Regions from separate parts of the Stenotrophomonas sp. YJH_SMC_40 genome, predicted to be linked through region 1. Evidence: riboswitches for the same ligand, from Rfam matches in the RefSeq annotation. Region 1 holds a riboswitch; the other holds the start of a gene.

Region 1 (7,165 bases):
CGACGAAGGCAACGTGATGCCCTGCACCGACAGCGATGGCGAACTGGCCTTCGCTGCCGACGGCAACGGCCTGCCGCGACTGACCGTGACCTTCAAGGGCACCACCATCGAAGGCCCCGGCAAGACCCGTGCACTGGGCGCCGGCGACGCCGTGCACTACACCTTCGACAGCGCGACCCAGCAGTACATCGCGCCCTGATAGCACCCGCCCACGCGCGGGTTTCCTGTTGACCGACATGTTCTTGACTCACGGATGAGTCCGGTTGGCGATTCGCGGCATGCGCCGCTCCATCAACCCCGAGGAAAACGTCATGGCACAGCATGACTACAGCAGAAAGGAAGTCCTGGACATCGTCGAGCAGGTCGCCCGGCAGAAAGGCCTTCCGGTCGATGACTTCATGCGCTTCGCGCACATCGAGACCGGCGGCACCTTCAACGAGCGCGCCCACAACACCTCGTCCGGCGCCAAGGGCCTGTTCCAGTTCGTGCCCGGCTCCGCGCGCCAGTACCACCTGACCGGCCACGAGTTCGACCCGACCCGCAACACCGAAGCGGCCGCAAAGATGTACCAGGACAACCTGGACTCGATGGCACGCCGCAACGAGCGCACCGGCCACCCGTACCTGTCCGGAGGCAGTACGCCGACCGGCCTGGACCTGTACCTGGCCCACCAGCAGGGCAGCGCCGGCTATGGCTCGGTGCAGACCGCGATTGCCACCGGCACCTTCGGCGTGGTCCGCAACGGCCACGGCGAAGAGATCAACATGCGCCGCAACGTGCTGAACCAGATCGGTTCCGACGCGAAGGCGCTGACCGGCCACACCCTGGCCGAGATGCGCGGCATGAACGATGGCGACCTGGCGCGGACGTTCTCCAGCTACTACATCCACAAGTACGCGGCGATCAGCATTCCGGAAAAGAACATCGAACCGCAGGCGGTGGCGCAGGGCCAGGGCCAGGCCCCGGCCGCGCCTGCACAGGCCAGCGCAGCCGTGGCGGCGGGTGCAGCCACGCTGGCGGCAACCGCAACGGCGGCTGCCACACCGAAGCCGGGCATCGAACTGCAGGCCGCCTACGAGGCCGGCGTGAAGTACGACCACGTGAAGTACGCCATCAACATTCCGGGTCACGCGCTGTACGTACCGGGCAAGACCGGCAAGAACGTGGAGCAGGGTTACATCGACTGCTCCGGCTGGGTCGGCACGCTGCAGAACCGCACCATGGACGAGATCAACCAGAAGGCCGGGCATGCGGTCTTCAGCAAGGCCGATCGCATCGACCTGGGCAACCTGGGTTCCGGCGGCATCGTGCGCAAGGCATTCGACCAGTCCGGCGTGCTGCTTGACCGCGACGCGATCCTCAAGCCCGGTGCGCTGAAGGAAGGCATGATCATCGGCCTGGATACGGCCAAGACCCGCCATGAGCACTGGAACGGCATCGACCACATCGTGATGGTGGTGCGCGACCCCACCACCGACAAGCTGCTGATCAGCCAGTCCACCGGCAGCAAGGGCGTGCACACCATGCCGGTGGAGGACTACCTCAAGCAGGTGAAGGAGCACCCGAACTGGAAGCTGTACGCCTCCGATCCGCTGTCCAAGGCGCGCGACCTGCTGGAAAACCGCACCCCGTCGCACGAGCAGGCCCAGGGCAAGCCTGCCGCCGAGCACAAGGCCGCTGCCACCCCGCACGCCGAACTGTACAAGCAGGGCGCGCACAGCGAAGGCGTGCGCAAGGTGCAGGAGCAGCTGGGCCACCTCGGCTATGTCGGTGCCGACGGCAAACCGCTGGTCGAGGACGGCCGCTTCGGCCGCAACACCGACGCGGCGGTGCGCCAGTTGCAGAAGGACAACGGCCTGGTGGTCGACGGCATTGTCGGGGCGAAGACGCTGGAGGCCATCAAGGAAGCCCGCGAGCGCCCGCTGCTGAACGACGAACGGCACCCGCGCAATCCGCTCTTCATCCAGGCCAGCAAGGGTCTGGAACTGTTGCCGGCCGGCACCTTCAAGGATCGCCACGCGCTGGAAAGCGCCGCCGCGGCCCTGACCAAGGAGGCGCATGCCGCCGGCCTGCAGCGCATCGACTCGGTGGTGCCCAGCCCGAACGGTGAACGCCTGTTTGCCGTGCAGGGCACGATCGGTGACCCGGCGGCCAGCCGCGTGGCGGTGGAGACCCGAGCCGCCAGCGAGCAGAGCATCGCGCTCAGCAGCGGTGCCGTGCAGGGCGCGCCTAACGTGCTGCACCAGCAGCAGGACGCCCAGCAGGAGCAGGCCCGGCAGGCACAGAAGGCGATGGGCGTCTGAGCCCGCAACGCCTTGGCAGAGAAGGGAGGGCCACATCCGCGTGGCCTTTTCCCTTTCTGCCAGCTGAGCGGCCGAGGCCGCTTTCAGCCTTGCTTCATGCCGCCTGCCGCTAGATGAATGCGCAAGCCGCACGGTGGACCAGGCAATGTTCCGGCAATGTTGGAACGTCAGCGTGGTCTCCACGGCAGCCGGGGCGCCCGCGCCCTCCCTGCCCAGCGTGGCATGCACCTCACAGGAGAACGAACATGCTCAGTACTTCCACACTCAGCTTCCGTGGTCTGGCGATGGCCCTGGCACTGGTGGCCGGTGTCGCCGTGGTCAGCGATGCCAGCGCGATGTCGAGGAAGGACAAGCGCACCCTGGTCGGTGCCGTGGTCGGTGGCGTGGCCGGCAACCTGCTCTCCAACGGCGATCCCGCTGCCACCGTCGGCGGCGCCGTGGCCGGCGGCGCGATCGGCAACCTGACCACCTCCGACCGCCGCGACCGCCGTTACTACGACAATCGCCGTTACGACGACCGCTACGATCGCCGTTACGACCGTGGCTACTACCGCAGCGGCTACTACGACCGCGGTGATGACCGTCGCTGGCAACGCGAGCGCTACTACGACAACCGCTACTACCACGACCGCGGTCGCCATCGCGGCTGGTAAGCAGCGCGGCATCTTCCATGCCGATGCACGGACGGGCGGGTCGATGACCCGCCCGTTTGCGTTGGCCGCGTGCATGGCGTTGAATGCGCAGCCTTGGATGTGACTTTCCCCACTGGGGCTGCGGCATGACTTCTTCCTCCCACCGCGTGCAGGGCCTCAACAACGACGAGGTCGCTGCCGACTGGCCACCGATCAGCGCGGCGGACATCGCGTGGCTGCGCCAGCGCTACCCGCAGCTGCACATCGGCAGCGAACCGCGCTGGCACAGCCCGCGGCCGCTGTCGGCTGCCGCCATCGTCAACGGCGCGAACGGCGCGGTGTTCGTCAAGCGCCATCACCACAGCGTGCGCAGTGCGGCCTGCCTGGAAGAAGAGCACCACTTCATCGCCCATCTCGCCGCAGCGGGCGTACCGGTGGTGCAGGTGCTGCCAGCGGCCGATGGCCACACTGCGGCCGAACATGGCGAATGGACGTTCGAGCTGCATGCGATCGGCGTCGGCGAGGACCTGTACCGCGACGCCGTGTCGTGGTCGCTGCTGACCGATGTCGCGCAGGCCCGCGAAGCCGGGCGCACACTCGCGCAGCTGCACCGGGCCGCCGCCAGCTACCACGCGCCCCAACGCAGCACCCATGTGCTGGTCGCGCGCGACGATCTGATCCGTGCCGACGATCCGATCGCGGCCATCAAGGCAGAGCTGCACGAGCGTCCCGGGCTGGCCCGCTATCTCGCGCGCATTCCATGGGAAGCGCAGCTGCAGCGCGACGTGCTGCCGTGGCATGCCGGCCTGGCCGAGCGCCTGCGCGATGAGCCACGATTGTGGGCGCACAACGACTGGCACGTTTCCAACCTGCTGTGGCGCGATGGGCAGATCAGTACCGTGCTGGATTTTGGCCTGGCCTCGCCCACCAGTGCGCTGTTCGACCTCGCCACGGCGATCGAGCGCAACGCGGTGGCGTGGCTGGAACTGGAGCGCGGCATGGAGGCGGTGCGCATCGATATCGCGCTGGCCCTGCTCGACGGCTACCGCCAGGTGCTGCCGCTGTCGGCGGCACGCGTGCACCTGCTGGCCGACCTGCTGCCGATGGTCCATTTCGACTTCGCACTGTCCGAAGTGGAGTACTTCGAAGGCGTCACCGGCTCGACCGCCAATGCCGACGTCGCGTGGCAGCCCTTCATGCTGGGGCATCCGGCGTGGTTCCACAGCGCGCCGGGACAGGCACTGCTGCAGGCGCTGCACGCGGCGGCGTGACCCGGTTGGCGCACCATTGGGATCAGGTCCCTTTCCTGCGGAAAGGGATCTGACCCCGCAGCCTGGACCCCGCAGCCTGAAGGACGCCGGCTCGCAAATCCGTACCATTTGTAGTGAAATGGTCACCTGAAGCGGGGGTGCCTGGATCTGCCAGGCTGAGAGAGTCCCTTGGAACCTGATCCGGTTTGCACCGGCGTAGGGAGCTTTGAGCCGCAGCCACACCCCCATCATGGGCCGGTGCACCTGCGCGCCGTCGCTTCGTCTCCCTTGTTGTCCGAAGACGAACCGAATGAACCGCTGCCTGCGCCCCACCCTGCTCTCCCTCGCCCTCTGCGCTGCGCTGCCACTGCACGCCAGCGAGGCCGATGCGTCCCCTGATGCGGCTGCCACCGGCGCCGAGCGCTCGCCCACCGAACTGGCGGCGGTACGCGTGCAGGCCGGCAAACCGAAGGCCGATACCTCATGCGTGAACGCCTTCGGTGGCGGCAGCTGGAAGGACACGCCGGCCTCGGTGAACGTGCTTGAGCGCGATTACCTGGACCGTCGCCAGGTGCGTTCGCTGTCCGAGCTGGCCAGCAACGATGCCTCGCTGGGTGATGCGTATGCGCCGGTGGGTTACTACCAGAACATCGCCATCCGTGGCTTCGCCCTGGACGCCGCCACCGGCTACCGCTTCAACGGCCTGTCCATCGCCGGCGAACAGCGCCTGGCGCTGGAGAACGTGCAGTCGGTGGAGATCCTCAAGGGTGAAGCCGGCCTGGCCGCAGGCGTGATGGCGCCGGGCGGCATCATCAACTACATCGGCAAGCGCCCGGCCGAAGTGCGCACCGCCACGCTCGGTACCGATTCGGAAGGCTCGCGCTACGTCGCCGTCGATGTCGGCCACTGGATCACCCCGCGTTTCGGCCTGCGCCTGAATGCCGCATGGGATTCCAGCAACTCCTATGTCGAGCACGCCGACGGTCGCCGCAACTTCTACTCGCTGGCCGCCGACTGGCTGATTGGCGAACGCGGCAAGCTGGAAGTGGATGCCAACTACCAGACCAGCTCGCAGCGTTCGGTGTCCGGCTACCAACTGCTGGGCGCACGCGACCTGCCGCGTGGCGTCGACCGCGAACACCTGCTGGGTTACCAGCCGTGGCAGCGCCCGGTGGATATCGCCAGCACCAACATCACCGCGCTGCATACCTACGACTTCAACGAGGCCTGGCAGTCGCGCATCTCGGTCGGCCACAGCCGTTCGGTGATCGATGACAACGTCGCCTTCGCCTACGGCTGCTACTACGCCGTGCTGTGCGCCGATGGCAGCGTGCCAGGCAACTACTTCGCGCCCAACGGCGACTATGACGTCTACGACTACCGCAGCCCGGACGACACCCGCCGCAACCAGCAGGCCCGTGCGGAGCTGCGTGGCCGCTTCGAGACCGGCAGCGTCGGCCATGAGCTGACCGTCGGTGCCGACTACTTCCGGCGCACCGTGGACAAGCGCCCGAGCGTCAACGAGTACGTCGGCACCACCAACATCCACGAAGCACCGGTGCCGGTATTCGCGCCGTCGCCGAAGATGCCGGGACCGTCCGCACGGCGCCTGGACAGCCGCCAGACCGCGTTCTTCGCGCTGGACCGGATGAGCTTCGGCGATGACTGGCAGTGGCTGGCCGGTGGCCGCTTCGTGCGCCTCGATGAGCGCGCCTACGACAAGCGTGGCACCCCGCAGCGGCACAGCCGCCTGTCGCGCTTCCTGCCGCAGACTGCGGTGGTGTGGAAGGCCACCGACCAGCTCAATGCCTATGCCAGCTACGTGCGCGGCATTTCGCTGGGCCAGGAAGCGCCGTTCTGGACCAGCAACGCCGACACCTTCCTGCCGTCCGTGCAGTCGCGGCAGCTGGAAGTGGGCGTGAAGTACGTGCCGGTCGAAGCGCTGACCCTGGGCGCGGCCGTGTTCCGCATTTCGCAGCCGTACCAGTACGCCAGGCCGGACAGCAGCGACGTCGGCTACACCTTCGTCGAGGAAGGCACGCAGACCCACACCGGCCTGGAGCTGACCGCCAACGGCCAGCTGACCGATGCGCTGCAGATCGTGGCCAGCGCCAGCGTGCTGCAGGCGCGCGCGCGCGACACCGGCACGCCGGCGTATGAAGGCCATCAGCTGGTGAACGTGCCGAAGGTGCGCGCCAGCGTGCACCTGGCCTATGCGCTGCCGTTCGTGCAAGGCCTGGACGTGACCGGCGGCTGGCGCTATGCCGGTGCCAACGTGGCGCGCGCCGACGGTGGCGTGCGCGCACCCGACTATTCAGTGTTCGACGCTGGCCTGCGTTTCCAGCATCGCCTGCGCGAGCGCGCAGTGACCTGGAACCTGTCGGTGGACAACGTGTTCAACCGCTTCTACTGGCGCGATACCGGCAGCAGCGGCGGTGACTACTACCTGTTCCCCGGCGCACCGCGACAGGCCCGCCTGTCGGTGACGTTCGCGCTGTGAGCGGCGTGATGCTCGAGTGGACCGCCGCACTGTGCAGCATCCTCGGCGTCTGGCTGATGGCCCGGCGCCGGCTGGCGGCGTGGCCGGTGGGCCTGCTGTCGGTGGCGCTGTATGGCCTGGTGTTCGCCGAGGCCAAGCTGTACTCGGACACCCTGCTGCAGGTCGCCTTCGGTGGTTTCCTGGTCTATGGCTGGCTCAACTGGCGACAGCATGCCGCCGATGAGGGCAGCATCCGCATCGTGCCGCTGGCACGCGGCACGCTGCTGCGCGACCTGGCCATCGGCCTGTGCGGTGGCGTGGCGCTGGGTGCAGCCATGCACAGCTTCACCGACGCTGCCCTGCCGTGGTTGGATGCGCTGCTGACCGGTCTGAGCCTGGTCGGGCAATGGTGGCAGGCCCGCCGCCACGTGGCCTGCTGGTGGGTGTGGATCGCAGTGGACGTGGTCTATGTGGGTGCGTACCTGTTCAAGTCGCTGCACG
Region 2 (7,165 bases), on a different contig from region 1:
GTCGCCCAGCGAGAAGGTCACGTCGTAGGCCTTCATGATTTCGCAGATGTCTTCGAAATGCGTGTAGACGAAGTTCTCCTTGTGGTGCGCCAGGCACCACTTGGCCATGATCGAGCCGCCGCGGCTGACGATGCCGGTAACACGCTTGGCGGTAAGCGGCACGTAGCGCAGCAGCACGCCGGCGTGGATGGTGAAGTAGTCCACGCCCTGCTCGGCCTGCTCGATCAGAGTGTCGCGGAAGATCTCCCAGGTCAGTGCCTCGGCGCGGCCGTCAACCTTCTCCAGGGCCTGGTAGATCGGCACGGTACCGATCGCCACCGGCGAGTTGCGGATGATCCATTCGCGCGTCTCGTGGATGTGCTTGCCGGTGGACAGGTCCATCACCGTGTCACCGCCCCAGCGGATCGCCCACACCAGCTTCTCCACTTCCTCGGCGATGCCGGAAGACACCGCGCTGTTGCCGATGTTGGCGTTGATCTTGGTCAGGAAATTGCGGCCGATGATCATCGGCTCGCTTTCCGGGTGGTTGATGTTGTTGGGCAGCACCGCACGGCCACGGGCGATTTCGTCGCGCACGAACTCCGGGGTGATGACTCTCTGGATCGACGCACCGAAGGCCTCGCCCGGGTGCTGCTGCAGCAGGCCGGCATCGCGGATCGCGTCCAGGCGCTGGTTCTCGCGGATGGCGACGAATTCCATTTCCGGCGTGATGATGCCGCGGCGCGCGTAATGCATCTGGGTGACGTTGGCACCGGCACGTGCACGGCGTGGCAGGCTGCGCGCGGGGAAACGCACCGCGTCAAGCTTCGGGTCATGCTCGCGATCGCGACCGAACGAAGAACTCAGTCCTTCAAGCTGCTCGGTATCACCGCGCTCTTCCACCCAGCCGCGACGCAGTGCCGGCAAACCGGCGGACAGATCGATGCGCACCTCCGGGTCGGTGTACGGGCCCGACGTGTCGTAAACGGTCACCGGCGCATTCTCTTCGCCACCGAACAGCGTCGGCGTACGGGTCAGCGCGATCTCGCGCATCGGCACCTGCAGATCCGGGCGTGAACCGGGCACGTGGATCTTGCGCGAGCCGGGAATGGGCCGGGTCACGGATGCGGAGAGTTGCTGGGCCTGTTGCTGCAGGGCTGAGAGCTGTGCGTTCATCGGGCATCGTCCAGGAAGGTCAGGGACGAAGCGGCGGCGCACGGCACCCGCACACGAACGGTCCTTGGGCGGAGTCCGGGCACGGCTGCATTGCAAAGCTTCCCTACGCCGGTATGAGCCGGATCAGGTTCCAAGGGACTGTCTCAACCGTGGCCACATGGCCCGGTACCCCCGCTTCTTGGTGCGCATTAGAGCATAGACCGCCCGCCTCCGGGATCAGATCGCCATTCGTTAACGGAACCATGACGTCGCGTTCAGTAACGTGCACGCCATCGCGTTGCTGAGATCGATGCGTTCCCCGCCGCCTTCGCGGCCCCTGCCCGGTCCGTGCTGCATGCCGCCGGCCCTTCGCCGCAAGCTCTGCTCGCTCCCCTCAATCGCCCTTGATCGGAGAAGCTCCTTCATGGTGTTTCGCGTTTCCATCGCACTGGTTCTGCTGCTGGTGCTGCTCGCCGGTATCGCCCCCGGCCCCTTCAACACCGTGGTCCAGTCGATGCTGGCAGAAGTCATCCGCAGTGTCGGCTGGCTGTACCTGCTGGTGGTGTTCCTGGCGCTGGTGTTCCTGATGTACCTGGCGTTCGGCCGCTTCGGCAACCTGCGCATCGGCGGCGAGGACGCCGAACCCGAGTTCTCGCGTGCCAGCTGGATGTCGATGCTGTTCGCCGCCGGCATGGGCATCGGCCTGGTGTTCTGGGGTGCGGCCGAGCCCATCTCGCATTTCAGCAAGCCGCCGGAAGGCCTGGCGCCGCAAAGCCTGGATGCAGCGCGCGCATCGATGCGCTATGCGTTCTTCCACTGGGGCCTGCACCCGTGGGCGATCTACGCACTGATCGGCCTGGCGATGGCCTGGTTCCAGTTCAACCGCAATGGACGCGGCCTGGTCAGCGACATGCTGCAGCCGATCATCGGCCGCCACCATCGCGGCTGGATCGGTCGGGTGGTCAACATCGCCGCCGTAGTTGCCACTGCGATCGGTGTCGCCACCACGCTCGGCTTCGGCACCATCCAGATTGCTGCCGGTATCGAACGCGTCTTCAGCGTGCAGGCTACCGTCGCCGTGCAGATGACCATCATTGCCGTCGCCTTCGTGCTGTACATGGCCTCCACCGCCAGTGGCGTAGAGCGAGGTGTGAAGTGGCTGTCCAACTTCAACCTGGCGTTGGCTGCCCTGCTGGCGGCCATCCTGCTGGTGCTGGGGCCGACCGGCTTCATCTTCGATACGTTCACCACCACGCTGGGCTCCTACCTCAACCAGCTGGTGACGATGAGCCTGCGCATGTCACCGTTCTCCGGCAGCACCTGGGTGGCGGACTGGACGATCTTCTACTGGGCCTGGTGGATCTCGTGGGCGCCGTTCGTGGGATCGTTCATTGCGCGCATCTCGCGCGGCCGCAGCGTGCGCGAGTTCGTGATCGGTGTCGTGCTCGCACCGACGCTGCTGGGCTTCTTCTGGTTCGCGGTGTTCGGCGGCACTGCGTTGTGGGCACAGATCTTCGGCCACGCCGATCTGGTGCAGGCGCTTGGCAATGGCTACGAGACGGTGTTGTTCACACTGTTCAACAGCATGCCGCTACCGCTGTTGCTGTCGTGCATCGCGCTGGTGCTGCTGATGATCTTCTTCGTGACCTCGGCCGATTCGGCGGTCCTGGTGCTGGCCAGCATGTCCACCGACGAGGCTGGCGACCCACCGTTGAAGCGCAAGCTGGCCTGGGGCATTGCGGTGGCACTGATCGCAGCGGCGTTGCTGCTGGCCGGAGGCCTGGACGCGCTGCAGGGCATGATCACGATCGCGGCATTGCCATTCGCGCTGCTGATGGTGCTGGTGATGGTGTCGCTGTACCGGGTGCTGGACCAGGAGTACACGCGCGAGCGGCGGCAGGCGCAGCGCCAGCGGCACATGATCGATGCGTGGATCGCACGCGAGATGGCGGCGCAGGAGGAGACGCAGGCCGAGGCAGCGCGCGCGCACGATCAGGATTGAGGGTTGTTTTGCAGCCTGCGGCTGCACCGCTTTTTTCAAGCAACGGCAACAACAACTTCAAAAGCGGCTCTGGATTTCTGCTGGTTTGGCGGGGAGGGGGCCGATGGCGGGACACGCCGCAAGTACGTCCCTGTAGGCTCGGCCACGGCATCCATGCCGTGGACGGTCCCGCCATCGGCCCCCTCCCCGCTTCCGACAATTTCCCGGTGACGGTTGGTTTTCCACGCTATGCGTGGATGAGGTGTATCGGAAAACAAGAAGGGGTCGGATCCGTTTTCCTTCGGAAAACGGATCCGACCCCAACCCACAGCGCGCGGCTGTTGCTGTTGCCTTTGCTTTTGATCTTCTTCTTTTTCTTCCTGCGGTGGCGGCCACGGAAACTGTCAGGGGCCGGGCGGGTGGGCTGGGCGGGGGTGTCAGCCGCATGGATGCGGCTGCCAAGCTTCCAGGGACGGATTCACGCCGTCCCCCGAACAGCCCACCCGCCCGGCCCAATCACATGATCCCGCTTCCACGAACCACCACCGCAGAGGGGGCTCAGCCCGGTGGCCGGGAAACCTCAATACCCCGCCGCCTGCCCGTCCTTGGGGCTCTCCGACGCACCGTAATACATCCCGCTCTCGGGATCGCGCATGATCGCCTGGTACCCGCCATAAGGCCCATCGGCGAACACGATGCGATGCCCCTTGCGCATCAGCGCACGCACCGTCTCGTACGGGAAGCCGGTTTCCAGATTCACTTCACCACCGTCGGTCATCGCCGTGGCCTGACCCGTCGGTTCAGTCGAGCCTTCGTGCTGGATGCGCGGCGCATCACCGGCTTCCTGCAGGTTCATCCCGAAATCCACCAGGTTCATCACGATCTGCGCATGGCCCTGCGGCTGCATCGCGCCGCCCATCACGCCGAAGCTGGCATACGGCTTGCCGCCCTTGGTGATGAACCCCGGAATGATGGTCTGGAATGGACGCTTGCCCGGCGCGTAGCCGTTGGGATGGTTCTTCTGCAGCACGAACATCTCGCCACGGTCCTGCAGGATGAAACCCAGACCGGGCGGTGCCATGCCGCTGCCCATGCCACGGTAGTTGGACTGGATCAGCGAAACCATCATGCCGTCGGCGTCGGCCACGGTCATGTAGATCGTGTCGCCCTCCTCCAGCTGCTTCGGCGTGCCCGGCTGCACTTCCTTCAACGCCTTGTCCATCGAGATCAGCGCACGACGCTGCGCGGCGTACTCCTTGGAGATGAGCTTCTGCACCGGTGCCGGCTGGAACGCCATGTCGGCGTAGAAACGCGCACGGTCGGCAAAGGCCAGCTTCTTCGCTTCGACAAACAGGTGCACGTGTTCCGGTGAACCGAACGGGATCTTCGAGAAGTCGTAGCCTTCCAGCACATTGAGGATCTGCAGTGCGGCGATGCCCTGGCTGTTCGGCGGCAGTTCCCAGACGTCGTAGCCACGGTAGTTGCTGCTGACCGGTTCGACCCACTCGCCATGATGGTCAGCCATGTCCTGGTAGCTCAGGTAGCCACCGTTGGCCTTGAAGTAGTCGCCGATGGTGTGGGCGATCTCGCCCTTGTAGAAGGCGTCGCGGCCACCGTCGGCGATCTTCTGCAGGGTGCTGGCCAGGTTCGCGTTCTTCCACATCTCGCCCTTGCGCGGGGCGTGGCCGTTGATCGTGAACTGCTCCTTGAAGCCCGGGTACTGCGACAACTTGGGCACCGAGCGGTCCCAGTAGTAGGCGATCACCTCGGCCACCGGGTGACCCTCGCGGGCGTAGCGGATGGCCGGCGCCAGGTTGCCGGCCATCGGCTTGCGACCGAAGCGGTCGTGCAGCGCGAACCAGCCGTCGACGGCACCCGGCACCGACACCGGCAGTGGACCGGTGGCCGGGATGTCCTTCAGGCCACGGCGCTGGAACTCGGCCAGGGTGAGCGACTTCGGCGAGCGGCCCGAGCCGTTGTAGCCGTAGAGCTTCTGCGTCTTCGGGTCCCACACGATGGCGAAAAGGTCGCCGCCGATGCCGTTGCCGGTCGGCTCCATCAGGCCGAGCGCGGCGTTGGCGGCAATCGCCGCGTCCACTGCCGAACCGCCGCCCTTCATCACGTCCAGCGCGATCTGGGTGGCCAGTGGTTGCGAGGTCGCGGCCATCGCATGCGGGGCGATCACCTCTGAACGGGTGGCGAAGGTGTGGCCGGTGATGCGGTCGGCGGCGAAGGACAGCGCGGGTACGGCAGCCAGTACGGCGGCGGCGAGCAGGGAACGGGCAAGGCGTCGGGACACGGTCGGGTTCCGATGGACGGGTGGTTCCCCGATCTTCGCCGCTGCGGCCTTCACGCGGTATCGGACAGACGTCATGGACGTTGATCCTTGGGCGGAAAAATCCACCGGATTCCGCGCAAAAACCGCCCCGAAAGGAGTGAATTCGGGTTCACCGAAACACTTTCAGCAGCAACCATCCTTGTGCCGCAAGCGATTGCGCTGGATGCAGCGGAAACCGATAGAAAATCCGTCGCGAGGGTTGACACCGCCGAAATGGCTGTGTTTCTCTCGATCACATGTTGCACCACAACACGCCACCGCGAACCCACATCGAAGCCGCCGACACCGGCGCCGCCTCGCTGCGTTCGATTCTTGTGCTCGTACTTATTACCCAACCAACAGGTGCGGGACGAGCCAGCGTGTAAGCAACACACACACCGGAACTCTTCAAAAACCCGCACCCGCCCCGGTGCGGGTTTTTTCATTTCAGAACCTGGTTTCAGACGCAACCACCATGACCAACGCTCATCGCACAACCCGGACCTGCACCACCACGCCTCGTGGTGGCTGTGCCTGTGCGATGCGCGGCGCCTCCTCCACCGCTTTCCCCTGACCGGCCGGCACGTCACCTCGACGACCGGCCGTTCTTTTTTCTTCCCACCGCAAGGAACCTCCCCCATGAGCACCAACGACCTGCCCCAGACCAAGATCGCCGTCATCGGCTACGGCAGCCAGGGCCGCGCCCACGCACTGAACCTGCGCGAATCCGGCTTCGACGTGGTGGTAGGCCTGCGTCCGGGCGGGCCGACCGAAGCCAAGGCGCAGGCCGATGGCTTCACCGTGATCGCGCCCGCCGAGGCCGTGAAGGACGCCGACCTGGTTGCCGTGCTGACCCCGGACATGGTGCAGAAGAAGCTCTACAACGACGTGCTGGCGCCGAACATGAAACAGGGTGCATGCCTGCTGTTCGCGCACGGCCTGAACGTGCATTACGGGATGATCGAGCCGCGTGCCGACCTGGACGTGGTGCTGGTCGCGCCGAAGGGCCCCGGCGCGCTGGTGCGCCGTGAGTACGAGATCGGCCGTGGCGTGCCGTGCATCTGGGCGGTCTACCAGGATGTCAGCGGCAAGGCAGCGCAGCATGCGCAGGCCTATGCGGCCGGCCTCGGCGGTGCGCGCGCCAACCTGATCCAGACCACCTTCAAGGAAGAGACCGAAACCGATCTGTTCGGTGAGCAGGCGGTGCTGTGCGGCGGTGCCTCGGCGCTGGTGCAGGCCGGTTTCGAGACCCTGGTCGAAGCCGGCTACCAGCCGGAGATCGCCTATTACGAAGTGCTGCACGAACTGAAGCTGATCGTGGACCTGTTCTATGAAGGCGGTATCTCGCGCATGTTGGAGTTCATCTCGGAGACCGCGCAGTACGGCGACTACGTCAGCGGCCCGCGCGTGATCGATGCCGGCACCAAGGAGCGCATGAAGGAAGTGCTGAAGGACATCCAGGACGGCACCTTCACCAAGAACTGGGTGGCCGAGTATGAAGCGGGCCTGCCGAACTACAACAGGTTCAAGCAGGCCGACCTGGAGCACCCGATCGAAAAGGTGGGCAAGGAACTGCGCGCCAAGATGGTCTGGTTGCAAGGACAGGCCGCGTAACCACGCGGCCTCCCCCACCCGCTTTGCAAGGTTCCCCCATGAACTCTTCGACACATCGCAGCGCGCCGCCCAACGGCGCGCGCTGGCTGACCCAGGCGCTGGAGGCCGAAGGCGTCCGC

The links. Region 1 has a riboswitch for thiamine pyrophosphate ahead of AC5P6X_RS13340 (TonB-dependent receptor). Riboswitches for the same ligand answer to the same signal wherever they lie in the genome.
Region 2: another riboswitch for thiamine pyrophosphate. It lies ahead of thiC (phosphomethylpyrimidine synthase ThiC); the one in region 1 lies ahead of AC5P6X_RS13340 (TonB-dependent receptor).

The regions. Positions count from the first base shown of each region.
Region 1 covers NZ_JCAFRX010000006.1:169,607-176,771, forward strand. The annotation lists gene AC5P6X_RS13320 (hypothetical protein) at 1-199, shown strand, start outside; gene AC5P6X_RS13325 (peptidoglycan-binding protein) at 312-2,303, shown strand; gene AC5P6X_RS13330 (glycine zipper 2TM domain-containing protein) at 2,549-2,956, shown strand; gene AC5P6X_RS13335 (phosphotransferase enzyme family protein) at 3,082-4,206, shown strand; TPP riboswitch at 4,330-4,425, shown strand; gene AC5P6X_RS13340 (TonB-dependent receptor) at 4,496-6,685, shown strand; gene pnuC (nicotinamide riboside transporter PnuC) at 6,694-7,165, shown strand, end outside.
Region 2 covers NZ_JCAFRX010000002.1:517,841-525,005, reverse strand. The annotation lists gene thiC (phosphomethylpyrimidine synthase ThiC) at 1-1,155, opposite strand, end outside; TPP riboswitch at 1,238-1,338, opposite strand; gene AC5P6X_RS05350 (BCCT family transporter) at 1,559-3,136, shown strand; gene ggt (gamma-glutamyltransferase) at 3,696-5,414, opposite strand; gene ilvC (ketol-acid reductoisomerase) at 6,072-7,046, shown strand; gene ilvG (acetolactate synthase 2 catalytic subunit) at 7,085-7,165, shown strand, end outside.